DNA from 4 places in the Pseudomonas sp. Z2-11 genome. Region 1 is predicted to be linked to each of the others. Evidence: predicted binding sites of a transcription regulator. Region 1 holds the regulator's gene; each other region holds the start of a gene.

Evidence for each region. The regulator FliA, encoded in region 1, starts transcription of late flagellar genes. The targets are predictions, from matches to a motif close to CTAAAGTTTNNNNNNNNNNNGCCGNTAA.
Region 2: M1E16_RS05775 (flagellar protein MotY) is a predicted target of FliA. The motif match lies at 2,145-2,172, and genes of this name have one in related genera.
Region 3: motA (flagellar motor stator protein MotA) is a predicted target of FliA. The motif match lies at 2,157-2,184, and genes of this name have one in related genera.
Region 4: M1E16_RS16385 (methyl-accepting chemotaxis protein) is a predicted target of FliA. The motif match lies at 1,908-1,935, and genes of this name have one in related genera.

Annotation. Positions count from the first base shown of each region.
Region 1 covers NZ_CP096395.1:4,433,676-4,437,724, forward strand. The annotation lists gene M1E16_RS19600 (protein phosphatase CheZ) at 1-752, opposite strand, end outside; gene M1E16_RS19605 (chemotaxis response regulator CheY) at 771-1,142, opposite strand; gene fliA (RNA polymerase sigma factor FliA) at 1,310-2,053, opposite strand; gene fleN (flagellar synthesis regulator FleN) at 2,050-2,880, opposite strand; gene flhF (flagellar biosynthesis protein FlhF) at 2,997-4,049, opposite strand, start outside.
Region 2 covers NZ_CP096395.1:1,318,335-1,322,383, forward strand. The annotation lists gene M1E16_RS05760 (peroxiredoxin) at 1-143, shown strand, start outside; gene rnt (ribonuclease T) at 356-1,033, opposite strand; gene pyrC (dihydroorotase) at 1,030-2,076, opposite strand; gene M1E16_RS05775 (flagellar protein MotY) at 2,270-3,277, shown strand; gene M1E16_RS05780 (argininosuccinate synthase) at 3,406-4,049, shown strand, end outside.
Region 3 covers NZ_CP096395.1:582,203-586,251, forward strand. The annotation lists gene M1E16_RS02460 (rhodanese-like domain-containing protein) at 1-504, opposite strand, end outside; gene M1E16_RS02465 (HDOD domain-containing protein) at 547-2,085, opposite strand; gene motA (flagellar motor stator protein MotA) at 2,253-3,104, shown strand; gene motB (flagellar motor protein MotB) at 3,108-4,049, shown strand, end outside.
Region 4 covers NZ_CP096395.1:3,707,631-3,711,679, reverse strand. The annotation lists gene M1E16_RS16385 (methyl-accepting chemotaxis protein) at 73-1,869, opposite strand; gene M1E16_RS16380 (TonB-dependent siderophore receptor) at 2,225-4,049, shown strand, end outside.

The DNA of each region.
Region 1 (4,049 bases):
TCGTCCTGACCGGACACAACGTCTTCTCTTTTATCGGCATGAATCTGCGGACCTTCACCCTGAGAGAGATGTTTTTGTGGATCTTTTTCAGCAAGCATCGCCTCACGGTCGTGTTCGATGCCGGCAAAGCGATCGACCTGGCTAGCCATGAGCACCAGTTTGAGCAAATTGCTTTCCACTTCGGTGACCAACTGGGTCACGCGCTTGATCACCTGGCCAGTCAGGTCCTGGTAGTCCTGGGCCAGCAGGATGTCATTGAGATTGCTCGCCACGGCGCGGTTTTCGCTGCTGCTGCGCGTCAGGAAACCGTCGACCCGACGGGCCAGCTCGCGAAACTCCTCGGCACCGACTTCGCGACGCATGAAGCGCCCCCAATCGGTACTCAACGCCTGGGCTTCCTCGCTCAGGCCGTTGACCAGCGGAGTAGCGCTTTCCACCAGGTCCATGGTGCGGTTGGCCGCGGCTTCGGTCAGCTTGACCACATACCCCAGGCGCTCGGTGGCGTCGGTGATCTGCGAGACTTCCTCGGCCTGTGGCATGTTCGGATCGATCTGGAAATTGACAATCGCGCTGTGCAGTTCACGGGTGAGCTTGCCGACTTCCTGGTACAGACCGCGGTCACGGGTCTGGTTGAGCTCATGAATCATTTGAACCGCGTCACCGAAGCGGCCCTTTTCAAGGCTGTCGACCAGTTCGCGGGCATGTTTTTTCAGGGTCGATTCGAAATCGCCCATTGAAGATTCGTTGTCCATAGCTCCCCCGTGGCGCCGTTAACCGATGCGTTCGAAGATTTTTTCGATCTTCTCTTTCAACGCCTGGGCCGTGAAGGGTTTGACCACATAGCCGTTTACACCGGCCTGGGCCGCTTCGATGATCTGCTCGCGCTTGGCTTCGGCGGTGACCATCAGCACCGGCAGGTGCTTGAGTTTTTCATCGGCGCGCACGTGGCGCAGCAAGTCGATACCGGTCATGCCGGGCATGTTCCAGTCAGTCACCAGAAAGTCGATGCTCCCGCTGTTGAGGACTGGAATGGCAGTGGTGCCATCGTCAGCCTCGACCGTGTTGGTGAACCCGAGGTCACGCAACAGGTTTTTTATGATCCGCCGCATCGTTGAGAAGTCATCAACGATGAGGATTTTCATGTTCTTGTCCAATTCGACCTCCAAGCAGTCTTAAACGCGCCCAGCACCTGGACGCGCCATTTCAATCAATCCGGCACAACACTCGACAACTGTATGGAGTCCCACGGATGGAGACTGGCCCGGCACATGCCATGCCAGCCCCGCTCGCAGCGTCCCCACACTGCCTGTCAGCGCGCTCGCCACTCCCCCAAACGCCCCCGCAAGCGGGCCGCGCACTGGCTGTGTAACTGGCTGACCCGCGATTCGCTGACCCCCAGGACCTCACCGATTTCCTTGAGGTTCAGCTCTTCGTCGTAGTACAGCGCCAAGACCAGTCGCTCACGCTCCGGCAAATTGGCAATCGCATCCGCCAGCGCGCTCTGGAAACGTTCGTCTTCCAGGTCACGCGACGGCTCCATGTGAGCACTCGCATTGTCCTCGTGCAGCCCTTCGTGCTCGCCGTCCTGCAAAAGGTCGTCGAAACTGAACAGGCGGCTGCCCAAGGTATCGTTCAAAATCCCGTAATAATCATCGAGACTCAACTGGAGTTCGGCCGCAACTTCGTGATCTTTAGCGTCACGCCCGGTTTTAGCTTCAATCGCACGGATCGCGTCACTGACCATACGGGTATTGCGGTGCACCGAACGCGGCGCCCAGTCGCCCTTGCGGACTTCATCGAGCATCGCTCCGCGAATCCGGATACCGGCATACGTCTCGAAACTGGCGCCCTTGCTCGCGTCGTATTTGTTCGACACTTCGAGCAGGCCGATCATACCCGCCTGGATCAAGTCTTCGACCTGAACACTGGCCGGCAAGCGTGCCAGCAAGTGATAGGCGATGCGCTTGACCAACGGCGCATAACGCTCGATCAGTTCGTACTGGGCGTCCCGTGCCGATTTTTTGTAGAGATGGTTGTAACCGCTGGCTGTCATAACACGGGCCCTGCCGTTTGTTGCACGAGACGCTCGACGAAAAATTCCAGATGCCCGCGAGGGTTGGCCGGCAGCGGCCAGGTATCGACCTTCTGGGCGATAGCCTTGAACGCCAGCGCGCATTTGGAACGTGGAAAAGCTTCATAGACGGCACGTTGCTTCTGGACAGCCTTGCGTACGCTTTCGTCGTAAGGCACTGCGCCGACATATTGTAGGGCGACGTCCAGGAAGCGATCCGTGACCTTCGTCAACTTGGCGAACAGGTTGCGTCCTTCCTGCGGACTCTGGGCCATGTTGGCCAGGACGCGGAAGCGGTTCATGCCATAGTCGCGGTTGAGCAGTTTGATCAGGGCGTAGGCATCGGTGATGGAGGTCGGTTCGTCGCAGACCACCAGCAGGACCTCCTGGGCGGCGCGGACAAAACTGACCACCGAGTCACCGATACCGGCGGCCGTGTCGATCACCAGCACATCGAGGTTGTCGCCGATGTCGCTGAAAGCCTGGATCAGGCCGGCGTGCTGCGCCGGGGTCAGGTGAACCATGCTCTGGGTACCGGAGGCGGCCGGCACGATGCGAATCCCGCCAGGTCCCTGCAGGAGCACGTCGCGCAGTTCGCAGCGGCCCTCGATCACGTCCGCCAGCGTGCGCTTGGGGGTGAGCCCCAGCAGCACGTCGACGTTCGCCAGGCCCAGGTCGGCGTCCAGCAGCATGACCCGTCGGCCAAGCTCTGCCAGAGCCAGGGACAAGTTCACTGACACGTTAGTCTTCCCGACGCCACCTTTGCCGCCGGTCACCGCGATCACCTGTACGGGATGCATGCTGCCCATGTTCGTTCTTTACCTTGTCTTACTTAGACGGAGGCCACATTACTGGCTGCGCGTTCGCATACGGAACAATGCATGGCAGACCATCGATGTAGGTACAAAAAATATTCATGATTACCTCAGCCGACCTGCTTGGTCGGGCTGTGGTAGATGTCAGCGAACATGTCAGCCATGGCTTCGTCGCTGGGTTCTTCCTGCATTTGCACACTCACGGCACGACTGACCAGTTGATGACGGCGCGGCAGATGCAAATCATCCGGGATCCGCGGCCCGTCGGTCAGGTAGGCCACCGGTAGTTCATGACCGATCGCCAGGCTCAACACCTCGCCCAGGCTTGCCGTTTCGTCCAGCTTGGTCAGGATGCAACCGGCCAGCCCGCAGCGTTTGTAGCTGTGGTATGCGGCGGTTAGAACCTGTTTCTGGCTGGTGGTTGCCAACACGAGATAATTTTTTGACTTGATGCCACGCCCGGCCAGGCTTTCCAGCTGCATGCGCAGGGCCGGATCGCTGGCTTGCAGGCCGGCGGTGTCGATCAGCACGACGCGCTTGCGCAGCAGTGGTTCCAGCGCCTGGGCCAGCGATTGGCCCGGATCAACATGGGTCACCGACACGTTGAGGATCCGGCCCAGGGTCTTGAGTTGCTCCTGGGCGCCGATGCGGAAACTGTCCATGCTCACCAGGGCGATACTCTGGGCGCCGTATTTGAGTACATAACGGGCGGCGAGCTTGGCCAGGGTGGTGGTCTTGCCCATGCCGGCCGGGCCGACCATGGCAATCACCCCGCCCTCTTCCAGCGGCTCGACTTCCGGCGTGGCGATCATCCGCGCCAGGTGCGCCAACAGCATGCGCCAAGCCTGGCGAGGTTCTTCGATATCGTTGACCAGTGCCAGCAGGTCGCGGGACAACGGGCCGGACAAGCCGATGCGTTGCAGGCGACGCCACAGGTTGGCCTGGGCCGGACGGCTGCCTTGCAGCTGGTTCCAGGCCAACGAGCCAAGCTGGACTTCCATCAGCTCACGCAGGCTGTTGAGTTCAAAGCGCATCGAGTCCAGGGCACGTGGGTCGACACCCGCGGCTGGCGCGGCTGGCGCCGGTGCCGGACGACGCGGCTCGGCCTGGGCTGGCTCGATCAGCGGTTCGGCAGCGGTCAGCGGCAGGCCGGCCGTCAGTGG
Region 2 (4,049 bases), 3.1 Mb from region 1:
TGATCCGTCTGGTCGACGCTCTGCAATTCCACGAAGAGCACGGCGAAGTCTGCCCGGCCAACTGGAAAAAAGGCGACAAGGGCATGACCGCATCGCCTGAAGGCGTAGCGGCTTACCTGGGCGAACACAGCGACAAGCTGTAAGCGCACTCAGGCATAAAAAAAACCGGCCCTTGATGGGCCGGTTTTTTTTGGGGTGTTCCAAACTTGTCGGCCGAAGCACGATACCGCGTGGCGAGGGAGCTTGCTCCCGCTTGAGCGCGAAGCGCTCACAAAATATTTGGGGCGGCTACGCCACCCAGCGGGAGCAAGCTCCCTCGCCACAAAAGCCGCAAGAGCCAGATTTGGCGCCGATATCAGTCGTCGAAATCCTGCCAGCCGCCCATTTCCTTCCAGCGATTGACGATGCCGCAGAACAGCTCGGCAGTCTTCTCGGTGTCATAGCGGGCCGAGTGGGCTTCGCGGCCGTCGAAATCGATGTCGGCGGCCTGGCAGGCCTTGGCCAATACGGTCTGGCCGTAGGCCAGACCGGCCAGGGTCGCCGTATCGAAGCTGGAAAACGGGTGGAATGGGTTGCGCTTCATGTCCAGTCGCGCAACGGCGGCGTTAAGGAAGCCCAGGTCGAAGCTGCTGTTGTGGCCGACCAGGATCGCGCGCTTGCAACCGTTGGCCTTCAGGGCCTTGCGCACGCCACGGAAGATGTCGGTCAGTGCCGTTTCCTCGCTGACCGCCATGCGCAGCGGGTGGTCGAGCTTGATCCCGGTGAATTCCAGCGCGGCTGCTTCGATGTTGGCGCCTTCGAACGGTTCAACGCGGAAGAAATAAGTGTGGTCCGGGAACACAAAGCCTTTTTCGTCCATGCCGATAGTCGTCGCGGCGATTTCCAGCAACGCATCGGTGGCCGAGTTGAAACCGCCGGTTTCTACGTCGACCACGACCGGCAGGTAACCCCGGAAACGGGCTGCCATGGGGTGCCGAGCGCCGCCGGAACCACCGTTGCCGTCCAGTTCGTCGTCGAAATGATCTTCACTCACGCGTTTTCCTCCAGCAGGCGCCAGCGCAGTTTTTCACCGGCGCGCAGCGGGATGACAGTCTGTTCGCCAAACGGCAAGCTGGCGGGGGCAGTCCACTCGTCGCGGACCAGGGTAATGCTATCGGTGTTCACCGGCAGGCCATAGAAGCGCGGGCCGTGCAGGCTGGCAAAACCTTCGAGCTTGTCCAGCGCGTTGCGCTGCTCGAACGCTTCGGCGTACATCTCGATGGCGGCATAGGCGGTGTAGCAACCGGCGCAACCGCAGGCGGCTTCCTTGGCATGGCGGGCGTGGGGCGCCGAGTCCGTGCCGAGGAAAAACTTCGCACTGCCGCTGGTGGCGGCGTCGAGCAAGGCTTCCTGGTGGGTGTTGCGCTTGAGGATCGGCAAGCAATAGAAGTGCGGCCGGATCCCGCCCACCAGCATGTGGTTGCGGTTGTAAAGCAGGTGATGCGCGGTAATGGTCGCGCCGACGTTGGCCGGGGCTTCGTTGACGAACTGCACGGCATCGCCGGTGGTGATGTGTTCGAACACCACCTTGAGCGTCGGGAAACGCTCCACGACGCGGCGCATGTGCTCGTCGATGAAAATTTTCTCGCGGTCGAACACGTCGACATCGCCCCGGGTGACTTCGCCATGGATCAGCAACGGCATCCCGACTTCGGCCATCGCTTCAAGCGCCGGGAATATCTTGTCGATGCTGGTGACGCCGGAGTCCGAATTGGTGGTGGCGCCGGCCGGGTACAACTTGGCCGCGTGGACGAAGCCACTGGCCTTGGCCTCGCGAATTTCCTCGGGCTGGGTGCGGTCGGTGAGGTAAAGCACCATCAGCGGTTCGAAGCGGCTGCCGGCCGGGCGTGCGGCCAGGATGCGCTGGCGATAGCCATCGGCCTCGACGGCGTTGCGGACAGGCGGAACCAGGTTAGGCATGATGATTGCGCGCCCGAAGGTGCGCGCGACATCGGCGACGGTATGGGTCAACACAGCACCATCGCGAAGATGAATATGCCAGTCGTCGGGACGCAGCAGGGTCAGGCGGTCGGACATTGAGGGGCTTCCAGGCGGGTCAAACTCTGGGGGAATGCTACCGGAAAAGACCGATGCGGGCACCCGCTATCAAGTTTTGCCACAAGTTACCGATAGCCCCTTCAGGTGTGCCACGAATCCGTGCGGTGTCTCGTACAGGCGTCATGCCCGGTGTTTTTCGATTTCCGTAAGTAAAAAGCCAGTGGAGCCTCCCGTGCGCCAGCGTTATCTAGCCTTGCTCAGTGTGTTTGCCAGCCTTCCTGCGATGGCGCTCACTTTCCAGACTCGTCTGGAGAGCATCGAGTGGACGGTCGAAGGCGACAAGTTCGAGTGCCGGCTGAGCCAGCCGATCGCCGATTTCGGCAGCGGCGAGTTCGTCCGCCGGGCGGGCGAGCAGGCCACGTTCCGACTTAAGGCCTACAACCCGGTGCTGGGTGGCGGTTCCGCGACGCTGCTGGCGGCCGCTGCGCCGTGGCAACCGGGGCGGGGCGACATCAACCTGGGGTCGGTCAGGATCGGCAGCGGCGACGTGTTGTTCAACAGCTCCCAAGTCCAGGCGGGACGCCTGATCAGTGGATTGATGGAAGGGCGCAGCCCCGTGGTCCGGCGTAATACCGAGGATGGCCGGGTGTCGGAAGTTCGCCTGTTGCCTGTGCGCTTCAACAAGGCCTTCAGCGACTACCAGGGCTGCGTGGCGAAACTGTTGCCGAAGAATTTCGAGCAGATCAAGCAGACCCAGATCGGCTTTCCCGGCGAGGGGGTTGAGCTCGACGCCCAGGCCAAGGCTCAATTGCAGGCCATGCTCGACTTCATCAAGGCTGACCCGAGCGTCAACCATGTCGAACTCGATGGGCATTCCGACAACAGCGGCAACCGCTTGACCAATCGTGAGCTGTCGCGCCGCCGTGCGCTGGCGGTCATGGATTTCTTCAAGGCCAATGGCTTCCAGGAATCGCAGTTCACTGTGCGTTTCCACGGTGAGCGTTATCCGCTCGTGCCTAATAACAACGCCGCCCATCGCGCCAAGAACCGGCGTGTGGTGGTGCAACTGGATCGAGTGGCGGCCACTCAGGCGCCAGCGGCCCAGCCCACCACGCCAACCCCGCCAGCAACGCCAGCTGTGCCTGCGGCGACGCCCGCTGCGGCACCCGGCAAGGCTCCGGCGCCGGTCGCCCCCACCAAGGCCGTGGCGCCCGCAGCGGCGACTGCAAGAACTTCCTGAGGCCATTCTGATCGTCGCGCCATCGACATAATCTGTCGCTTCGTCGTCATAAGCTGTCGCGCCTCTGTAAATTATCCGCGCTGGACGTTAGACTTCCCGGCTTTCCGTACAACCCGTGGAGTGATGGCATGGCGGACGTAAACAAGGTCGTTCTGGCGTATTCCGGCGGCCTGGACACTTCGGTGATCCTCAAGTGGCTGCAGGACACTTATAACTGTGAAGTAGTGACGTTCACCGCTGACCTGGGGCAGGGCGAAGAAGTTGAGCCAGCCCGCGCCAAGGCTCAGGCCATGGGCGTCAAGGAGATCTACATCGATGACCTGCGCGAAGAATTCGTCCGCGACTTCGTGTTTCCGATGTTCCGCGCCAACACTGTTTACGAAGGCGAGTACCTGCTGGGTACCTCCATCGCCCGTCCGCTGATCGCCAAGCGCCTGATCGAAATCGCCAACGAAACCGGCGCCGACGCCATTTCCCACGGTGCTACCGGCAAGGGCAACGACCAAGTACGTTTCGAGCTGGGCGCCTATGCCCTCAAGCCGGGCGTCAAAGTCATCGCCCCGTGGCGCGAGTGGGACCTGCTGTCCCGTGAAAAACTGATGGACTACGCCGAGAAGCATGCGATCCCGATCGAGCGTCACGGCAAGAAAAAATCCCCGTATTCGATGGATGCCAACCTGCTGCACATCTCCTACGAAGGCGGCGTGCTGGAAGACACCTGGACCGAGCACGAAGAAGACATGTGGCGTTGGACCGTCTCCCCGGAGAAGGC
Region 3 (4,049 bases), 2.4 Mb from region 1:
TGCATCCCAGATGGCCAGGTCGGCAGCGCCGAGGCGGCCTTGCAGGTATTCGCGGGTGGCAGTGGGTTCGTCGTGCAGCACAAGGCTCACCGGGCCTGCGCCGGGCGCGGGCATTTCAGTGGACACCGGCAGGCCCTCATCCAGCCAGGACAGCAAGCCACCGTCGAGGTAGTGGTAATTCGAATGACCGATCACGTCCAACAGCCAGATGAAGCGCCCGGCCCAACCACCGCCTTCATCGTCATACACCACGTAGACGGCGTTGGGGTTGTGTCCGAGTTCGCCGAACAGCGCCTCAAGGTCGGCTTTTGCCGGCAACAGGCCTGGGGCCGGAGGCTGACCCAGTTGCGTGCGCTTGGGATCGACGAAACGCGCGCCGGGGATGTGCCCGTTGCTGTAGCGGGCCGCGCTGGTGAGGTCCACCAGAATCAGCTCGGGAACATCGAGGCGCGGCCGCAGTTCGCTCGGTTCGATTACCAGCGGCAAGCCAGAGAAGTCAGGCATGTGAGGCCTCCTGGGGCGCAAAGGGAAAGGATTGTAGCAAGTTCAGCGGCCGCGGTTGGTGAAGCTGTGCAGGGCGCGCTCGATGCACTGCACGGTTTTACCGAAAGCTTGTACCGTCACATCCGAAAACGGTCCGCCGCCCTGGTCTACCGCCACCAGCATAATCACTCGACCGTTACAGGCCAGAGAGCGCAGCAGCAAGTGTTCGCCGCGAAACAGGCTGCGCAGGCCCGCTGGCAGCAATGCCGAATATTGGGCGTTGTTTTGCGGGGTCAGGCGAACCTGGGCCTGCTGGGCAAGTAATCGTTGCAAAATTTTGCTTTGGCTGATGGAGAAGCTCATGGCCGCCGCTTCCTTGGGCAAACCGGCAGTCTGATGCACGCGTACGCTGGTCTGGCTGCGGTCGGCCATCAAGATCATGACCCGGCGCATGCCACATGCCGCTAGCGCATCCCGTGCCGAGGTGGTCAGGTGCATGGCGTTGCGGAACGGGCTCGGCTCCACCAGCAACGCGGCGCATTGTCTGCGCCATTGGCTCAGGTCCTGGGCGCTGGGCGGGGCGGCGGGCAGCAAACCTGGGTGGACCCGCTTGCTGCCCGGCGGCCAGATCAGCGCCACGGCGGGATGCCAGAGGTCCGGCATGGCGTGCTGGCGCGCGCTGTTGGCGGCCTGTTGATGAAGCTGTTGCTGAATGTCGTCCATCGGCATCTGCAGATACAGGCTGGTGAGGTATTGCCAGCGGGCACTGTGCGGGCTGTCCCACGCCTGCTGTGCCGAAAGTGCCAGGCCGTTGGCCAGCAGCACGGTGTTGGCTGGCTGATTGAGCCAGCGCCGCAGGGTCGGGTCGTCGTCCAGGCGATTCTGTTGGCGCAGTGGATGCTCACTGTCGCGCGCAATGCGCAGCACTTTGACCAGTTCGCGACGCTCGTTGAGCAGCAGGCGATAGCCCTGCGCTACCCAGATCGGCAGGCGCCAGGTCTCCACCAATGCCAGGCAGATTTTCAGCAGGCTGACGCCGAACAGTTCACGCTCCACTTCGCCGGCTGGCTGGCCTTTATGAACGACGCGCAGCTCCCATTCCCCGAGCAATCGTGGATGAGTCAGGGCCAGCGGCCAGAGCGGTGACAGGAACAGCAGGCTGCCCCAATGGATGTCTTGCCACAGCCGCGCCAGGCGGCTGGCAAAAAAACCGTTGGCCTGTTGCGTGGCGTGCTGGCTGATCAATTGCAACTGGCGCAGGGCCAAGGGAATCTGCTGCCCCGGCAGTGAGGGCAGGCGAGCAAGCAGTTCTTCGGTGCGCTTGAGGCCGAGGCGGTTGATGGCCACCTCAAGGTTTTCCGCCGGTTCCGCCAGGGTACCGTGCGTGTGGTGGTTGGCTTCGCGGATGACGCTCAGGGCCAGCGCGGGGCTGTCCTGCATCAGTTCGGCGATGTCACGCAGCGAGCGGCGACTGTCGCCAATCGCCTTGCAGACCAAGTCGTGGCTGGCCTGGGGTACCGGCAGGTGCACGCCCTCGAGCAGCTTTACCCAGCCTTCGAGGGTGGTCGGTCTTGGAGTTGGGACGTTCGTTTCGTTAGCCATGGTTGGACGTGATCATCGCATGGGGTATCTACGCCCGGAACGGGGCAAAATTGGCTTTTCGCCGGAACTGGCTATAGTCTGGCGCAGTTTTGCCGATAAGTAGAAGAAGAGATTTTTCAGCTTCCGAATATGACCTTGAACCCGACTTAAATAAGTACTTTCTATCTATGGCTAAAATTATCGGCATCATCGTCGTGTTCGCGAGCGTGCTCGGCGGATACGTGCTCTCCCATGGCAAGATTGCCGCGCTGGTCCAGCCTTTCGAGGTGTTGATCATCGGCGGTGCCGCCCTTGGTGCATTCCTGCAGGCCAACCCTGGCTATATGACAATGCATGTGCTCAAGAAATCCTTGAGCATGTTCGGCTCGCGTTTCAGCCACACCTTCTATCTCGAGGTGCTGGGGCTGGTCTACGAGATCCTCAACAAAAGCCGCCGCGAAGGCATGATGGCGATCGAGGGTGACATCGAAGACGCCGCCGCCAGCCCGATCTTCGCCAAGTACCCCTCGGTGCTGAAAGACGAGCGCATGACGGCGTTCATCTGTGACTACCTGCGCATCATGTCGTCCGGCAACATGGCCCCCCACGAGCTTGAAGGTTTGTTCGACATGGAGCTGTACAGCCTCAAGGAAGACCTTGAGCACCCGTCTCATGCAGTTAACGGCATCGCCGACGGCATGCCCGGCTTCGGTATCGTTGCGGCGGTATTGGGCATCGTGGTGACCATGGCATCCCTGGGTGAAGGCGATCAGGCGTCCATCGGCCTGCACGTGGGCGCGGCATTGGTGGGTACTTTCTTCGGTATTCTGGCGGCGTACGGTTTCTTCGGCCCGCTGGCCCATTCCCTGGCGCATGACGCCAAGGAAGAACTCAACGTCTATGAGGCCATCAAGGCCTCCCTGGTGGCTTCGGCCTCGGGCATGCCGCCGTCCCTGGCGGTGGAGTTCGGTCGCAAGGTCCTGTACCCGGCGCACCGTCCAAGCTTCGCCGAGCTGGAACAAGCGGTTCGCGGTCGTTAAGCCATGGAAAATAACCAGCCCATTATAGTCAAGCGCGTCAAGCGCATTGCCGGCGGGCACCACGGGGGCGCCTGGAAAATTGCCTTCGCCGACTTCGCCACGGCGATGATGGCGTTCTTCCTGGTGCTGTGGCTGCTGTCCACCGCGACCCCGGAACAGAAAATCGCCATTGCCGGTTACTTCAAGGATCCGATCGGTTTTTCCGAGAGCGGCACACCGTACATCATCGACCTGGGCGGCTCGCCGGTCCTGGCGCCGGAAAATACCCTCAACCCCGAGGTCAAATCCCAGCCTCAGCCTGACAAGGCGACTGTCGACGCCAATGAGGCCGAGGGCATGGCCGAGCAGGTCGAGCGCGAACGCCTGGAATTGCTCCTGCAGGAATTGCAGAACAAGGTTGAAGAGAACCCGGAACTGCAGAAATTCAAGGACCAGATCCTTTTCGAGATCACACCGAACGGCCTGCGCATCCAGATCATGGACGCTGATAACCGTCCGATGTTCGACTCTGGCAGTGCGCGCCTGAAGCCGTATTTCGAAGACATCCTGCTGGCCATGGCCGATACCATCAAAGCGGTGCCGAACAAGATCAGCATCAGTGGCCACACCGATGCCAAGCCTTACGTCGGCAAAGGCGACTTCGGTAACTGGGAACTGTCGGCCAACCGGGCCAACGCGGCACGGCGTGCCCTGGTGGCGGGCAGCTATCCGGATGAGCAGGTGGCGCGGGTCGTCGGTTATGCGTCTTCGGCACTGTTCGATCGCAAGGATCCGTTCAACCCGGTCAACCGCCGCATCGACATCGTGGTGTTGACCAAGAAAGCCCAGAAAGCCATCGAAGGTTCGCAAACCGACGATCCGGTTCCAGACCCGGCCCCGGGCGAGGGAGCGCCGGGCGAAGTGCCTACATCGCCCGCCACGCCTGGCGCGGCCGCCGATCCGAAC
Region 4 (4,049 bases), 730 kb from region 1:
CCGTCTTGCGACTGCTGCGTAGCCGAGCGGGAGCAAGCTCCCTCGCCACAATTGTCTGGCTTGATCCTTTGATCAGTCAGCCAGCAACACCGCCGCATCAAACCCCACCCGCAGGTTGCCCCAGTGACGGCCGCCAAAGAAGAACGGTACGTCGATCTCGGTCATGATTTCCCCGGTGTCGCGCAGGTAGGTCTGGAGCAGGAAGCGCTGGACGTTGCCCGCCGCGCGCAGGCCGATCGGGTCGTTGAAGATCCGCTTGTTGCGGCACACCGGCAGGTCGACCGCGCGGTCGCCGGTGGGTTGCTTGGACACCCAGCTGTTGTTGACCGGGCAATAGCCCTTCGTATCGACGATGAACGAGACCTTGCCGCCCGGCGTGCTGCGGGTCAGCTTGTCGCATTCTTCCTGGCAGACCCGGGCAAAGCGTTCGGTGTAGCTGGTCATGTACTGCTTGGGATCGGTACCCGGAATCAGCTGGTAATTCTGGTCGAACAGGTTGACGCCTTGTTCCTGTAGCGCCTGCAGCTGAACCTGGAGTGTGTCGCGGCATTCGCTGGCGCGGGTGATGGCGGCGTCCAGCTTGCCGTGGCCGAGCACGAAGCGGCCCAGCAGCGTCTGGACCTTCTCGGCAACACCGGACAGATCGCGGGTGGCGGTCGCCGACTGCTGCATGCGCTGGTCGATCGACTGGCTGTCGGCATGGATCTGGGTGACGCGTTCGTTGATACCGGTGTTGGAGTCGGCGAACTGCTGGATGTGGTCGGCGATATCCGCCAGTTTGCCGTTGGTGGACTCGAAGTCGACGATCATGCTCTCGAAATGGCCAGAGGCGCGTTCCACTACCTTCTGGGTCTCCCGGGCGCTGTGGCTGATCTGGGTGGTCTGCTCGTGGGTGGAACTGACCTCCTGGAGCATCGCGTCGATGTTGCGCGAAATATCGTCGGTAGCCCGGCTGACGTTCTGCGCCAGGGTGCGCACTTCATCGGCGACCACGGCGAAGCCACGGCCACTTTCCCCGGCGCGCGCCGCTTCGATGGCGGCGTTGAGCGCCAGCAGGTTGGTCTGGGCGGAAATCTGCTGGATCAGCCCGACGATGGATTTGATGCTCGACGAACGCTGGTTCAGCGCGTCCACCAGCGTGGCGAACTCACCCAGGCTGCTGGAGATCTCGCTGATGTTGCCGGTCACTTCCAGCAACTCGGCATAGGAGTCGCGGGCCATGTTCAGGTTCTGCGCGGTGGTGCTGGAGATGCCCTGGGTCTGGCGCGAGACTTCTTCGATACGGCCCACGGCGGTGTTGCTCTGGTCCATCACTTCCTTGGCGAAGCGCGCCTGGTGGGTCGCGCTGTCGCTGGAGTCGCTGATGTTCTTCAATGAACGGGCCGACTCCACGGCAATGTGCACCGTCAAGGCCTGGACGTTGCTGATGATCTCGCGCTGCTTGGCCAGGAAGCGGTTGCAGGTGGCGGCCAGCGTGCGGATCTCGTCATGGGTGACCAGCGGCAAGTCCTTGGACAAGTCGCCTTCGCCGTTGGCGATCTCTTCCAGCGCCTTGGTCATCACAGTGACGGGGCGCACGATGAGGTGGCGGAAATACCAGACCATGAAGCTGATCATGCCGAACGTCAGGAGCGCGCCGAAGAGCAGGGCATGGGTGAGGCTGTCGAGGCGATCTTCGATCTGGCCCAGCAGCGCGGCGTCCAGTTGGGCCGTGCGCAACTGCACGAGAATATCGGCCCGGGCACTGACGGCGACCCAGTACAGCAGGCCACTGACGACGACCAGCAGGAAAAGGCTTGAAAGCTTTTTGGTGAGGGTATCGAAGAATTGCATCTCGATAGACTCGTACAAGGCCTTTAACGTCTGCATGCCGCTGCTCCTGGGCAAAAAAATCACTGAATGGAATACATTCGACCGCTGGCGCCAAAGCTTTAGGGTAGCAGGGCGATTTGATATCACTTTGTGGGAGCGAGCTTGCTCGCGAAGGCGCAGGTACAGCCAACATCAATGCTGGCAGACCCACCGCTTTCGCGAGCAGGCTCGCTCCTACAGGGTGTATAGCGCTATCAATTTGATACAAAAGATTTACTGGGAATGATTCTCAAAGTATATTCGCTCTCATTCACATCCCCCCCATGAGTGCAGCGTCTTGAATCGTTCCACCCCCCTCGCTTACCGCAATGCCCTCGTCAAATGTGTTTTACCTGCGTTGTCCTGCTGTTTCATGGCAAGCCCCTTGAAGGCCCAGGACACCCTTGAACTGCCCACCACGGATGTGCAAGGCAGTCGGATCATTCAGGACGAAGGCTACACGGCGACGCAAGCCAGCACGGCGAGCAAGAGCGATGTACCGATCAAGGAAGAGGCGCAGTCGATCAACGTGGTGACCCAGCAGACCCTGGCGGACTACCAGGTGCGCTCGCTGAACGACGCGATGAAGTTCGTCAGCGGCGTCAGCCAGGGCAACACCCTGGGGGGCTCCCGGGACTCGCTCGTCAAGCGCGGTTTTGGCACCAACGATGACGGTTCGATCCTGCGCGATGGTGTGCGTTCGAACCTGGGCCATAACTTCAGCGCCACCACTGAGCGAGTCGAAGTGCTCAAGGGCCCGGCCTCTATGTTGTACGGCGCGCTGGAACCGGGTGGCCTGATCAACGTCATCAGCAAGAAGCCCGAATACACCCAGAGCACCACATTGAGCGGTTCCGCCTACAGCGAGGGCGGCGGCACCATGGCCCTGGACACCACCGGGCCGTTGGGCGACACCGGGTTGGCCTATCGCCTGATCGCCGAACGCGGCCATGAGGATTACTGGCGCAACTACGGCGTCAACGAGAGCACGCTGGTGGCGCCATCGCTCGCCTGGACCGGTGAGCGTGCTTCGTTGAACCTGAGTTATGAGTACAACGAATATTCCAACCCGTTTGACCGTGGCACGGTGTTCAAGAATGGACATCCGGCCGACATCGACTATGACAAGCGCCTGGACGAGCCTTGGGCCAAGAGCGTCGGGATCCGCGAGACGGCCACCGCACGGTTCGAGTACGAGCTGAGCGAGGCGTGGAAAACCCGGGTGACCTACGGCTGGAACAATGACCGCTACAGTCTTGCGATTGCCCAGCCCGCTACGCTCACAGGAAATGTTCTGCGCCGCAGGGCCAATGGCGCCCATTACGATGATGAGACCCGTTACGCCAGTTGGGATTTCATGGGTAAGCAAGAGCTGCTCGGCCAGCGTCATGACCTGTTGCTCGGCATCGATAATCAGGTATCCGATCAATTCCGGGGCAAGACCTATCGTGGCAACCCGCAGCCCGGCTTCAACATAACTTCACCGGTTTACGGCAACCTGCCAGAGCCGAGTTTGGTCAGCACTACCGACAGTGATCTGCGAAACCAATTGAACTCCAGTTCCGTGTACCTGAAAGACAACTGGCATTTGGATGACCGCTGGATTCTTGTAGTCGGTGGTCGTTATCAACATTACGACCAATACAGCGATCAAGGCGTAGGCAGGGATTACGAAATCAATCGCGATGACAACGGCGACGCCTTCGTGCCATTCCTCGGCCTGGTTTACAAAGCCACCGACAGCCTGTCGCTGTATGGCAACTACAGCCGCTCCTTCAAGCCGAACGACGACGTTGACGACGCCGGCAATACCTTCGATCCGGAAGAGGGCCGCAGCTATGAAATCGGCGCAAAGTACGATCCGCTCCCAGGCTTGAATATCAACCTTGCGCTGTTCGACATCGTGAAGAAAAACGTCGTGACGTCCTCCACGGTCAATGGCGTGACGCTGGCGGAAGCCGCCGGCAAGGTAGGTTCCCAGGGTCTGGAACTCGACATCACGGGCCGCCTCGCCGACCGCTGGGACCTGATCGGGACTTACGCCTACACCCATACGGAAATCCTCGACGATCCGGAGGACGAAGGCCACCGTCTGGCCGATGCTCCCAAGCACACCGCCAGCCTGTACCTGAGCCACCATCTGAACGTGCCGGCCGAATTCGGCGCCTGGCACGCCGGGGCCGGAGCGCGGTATGTCG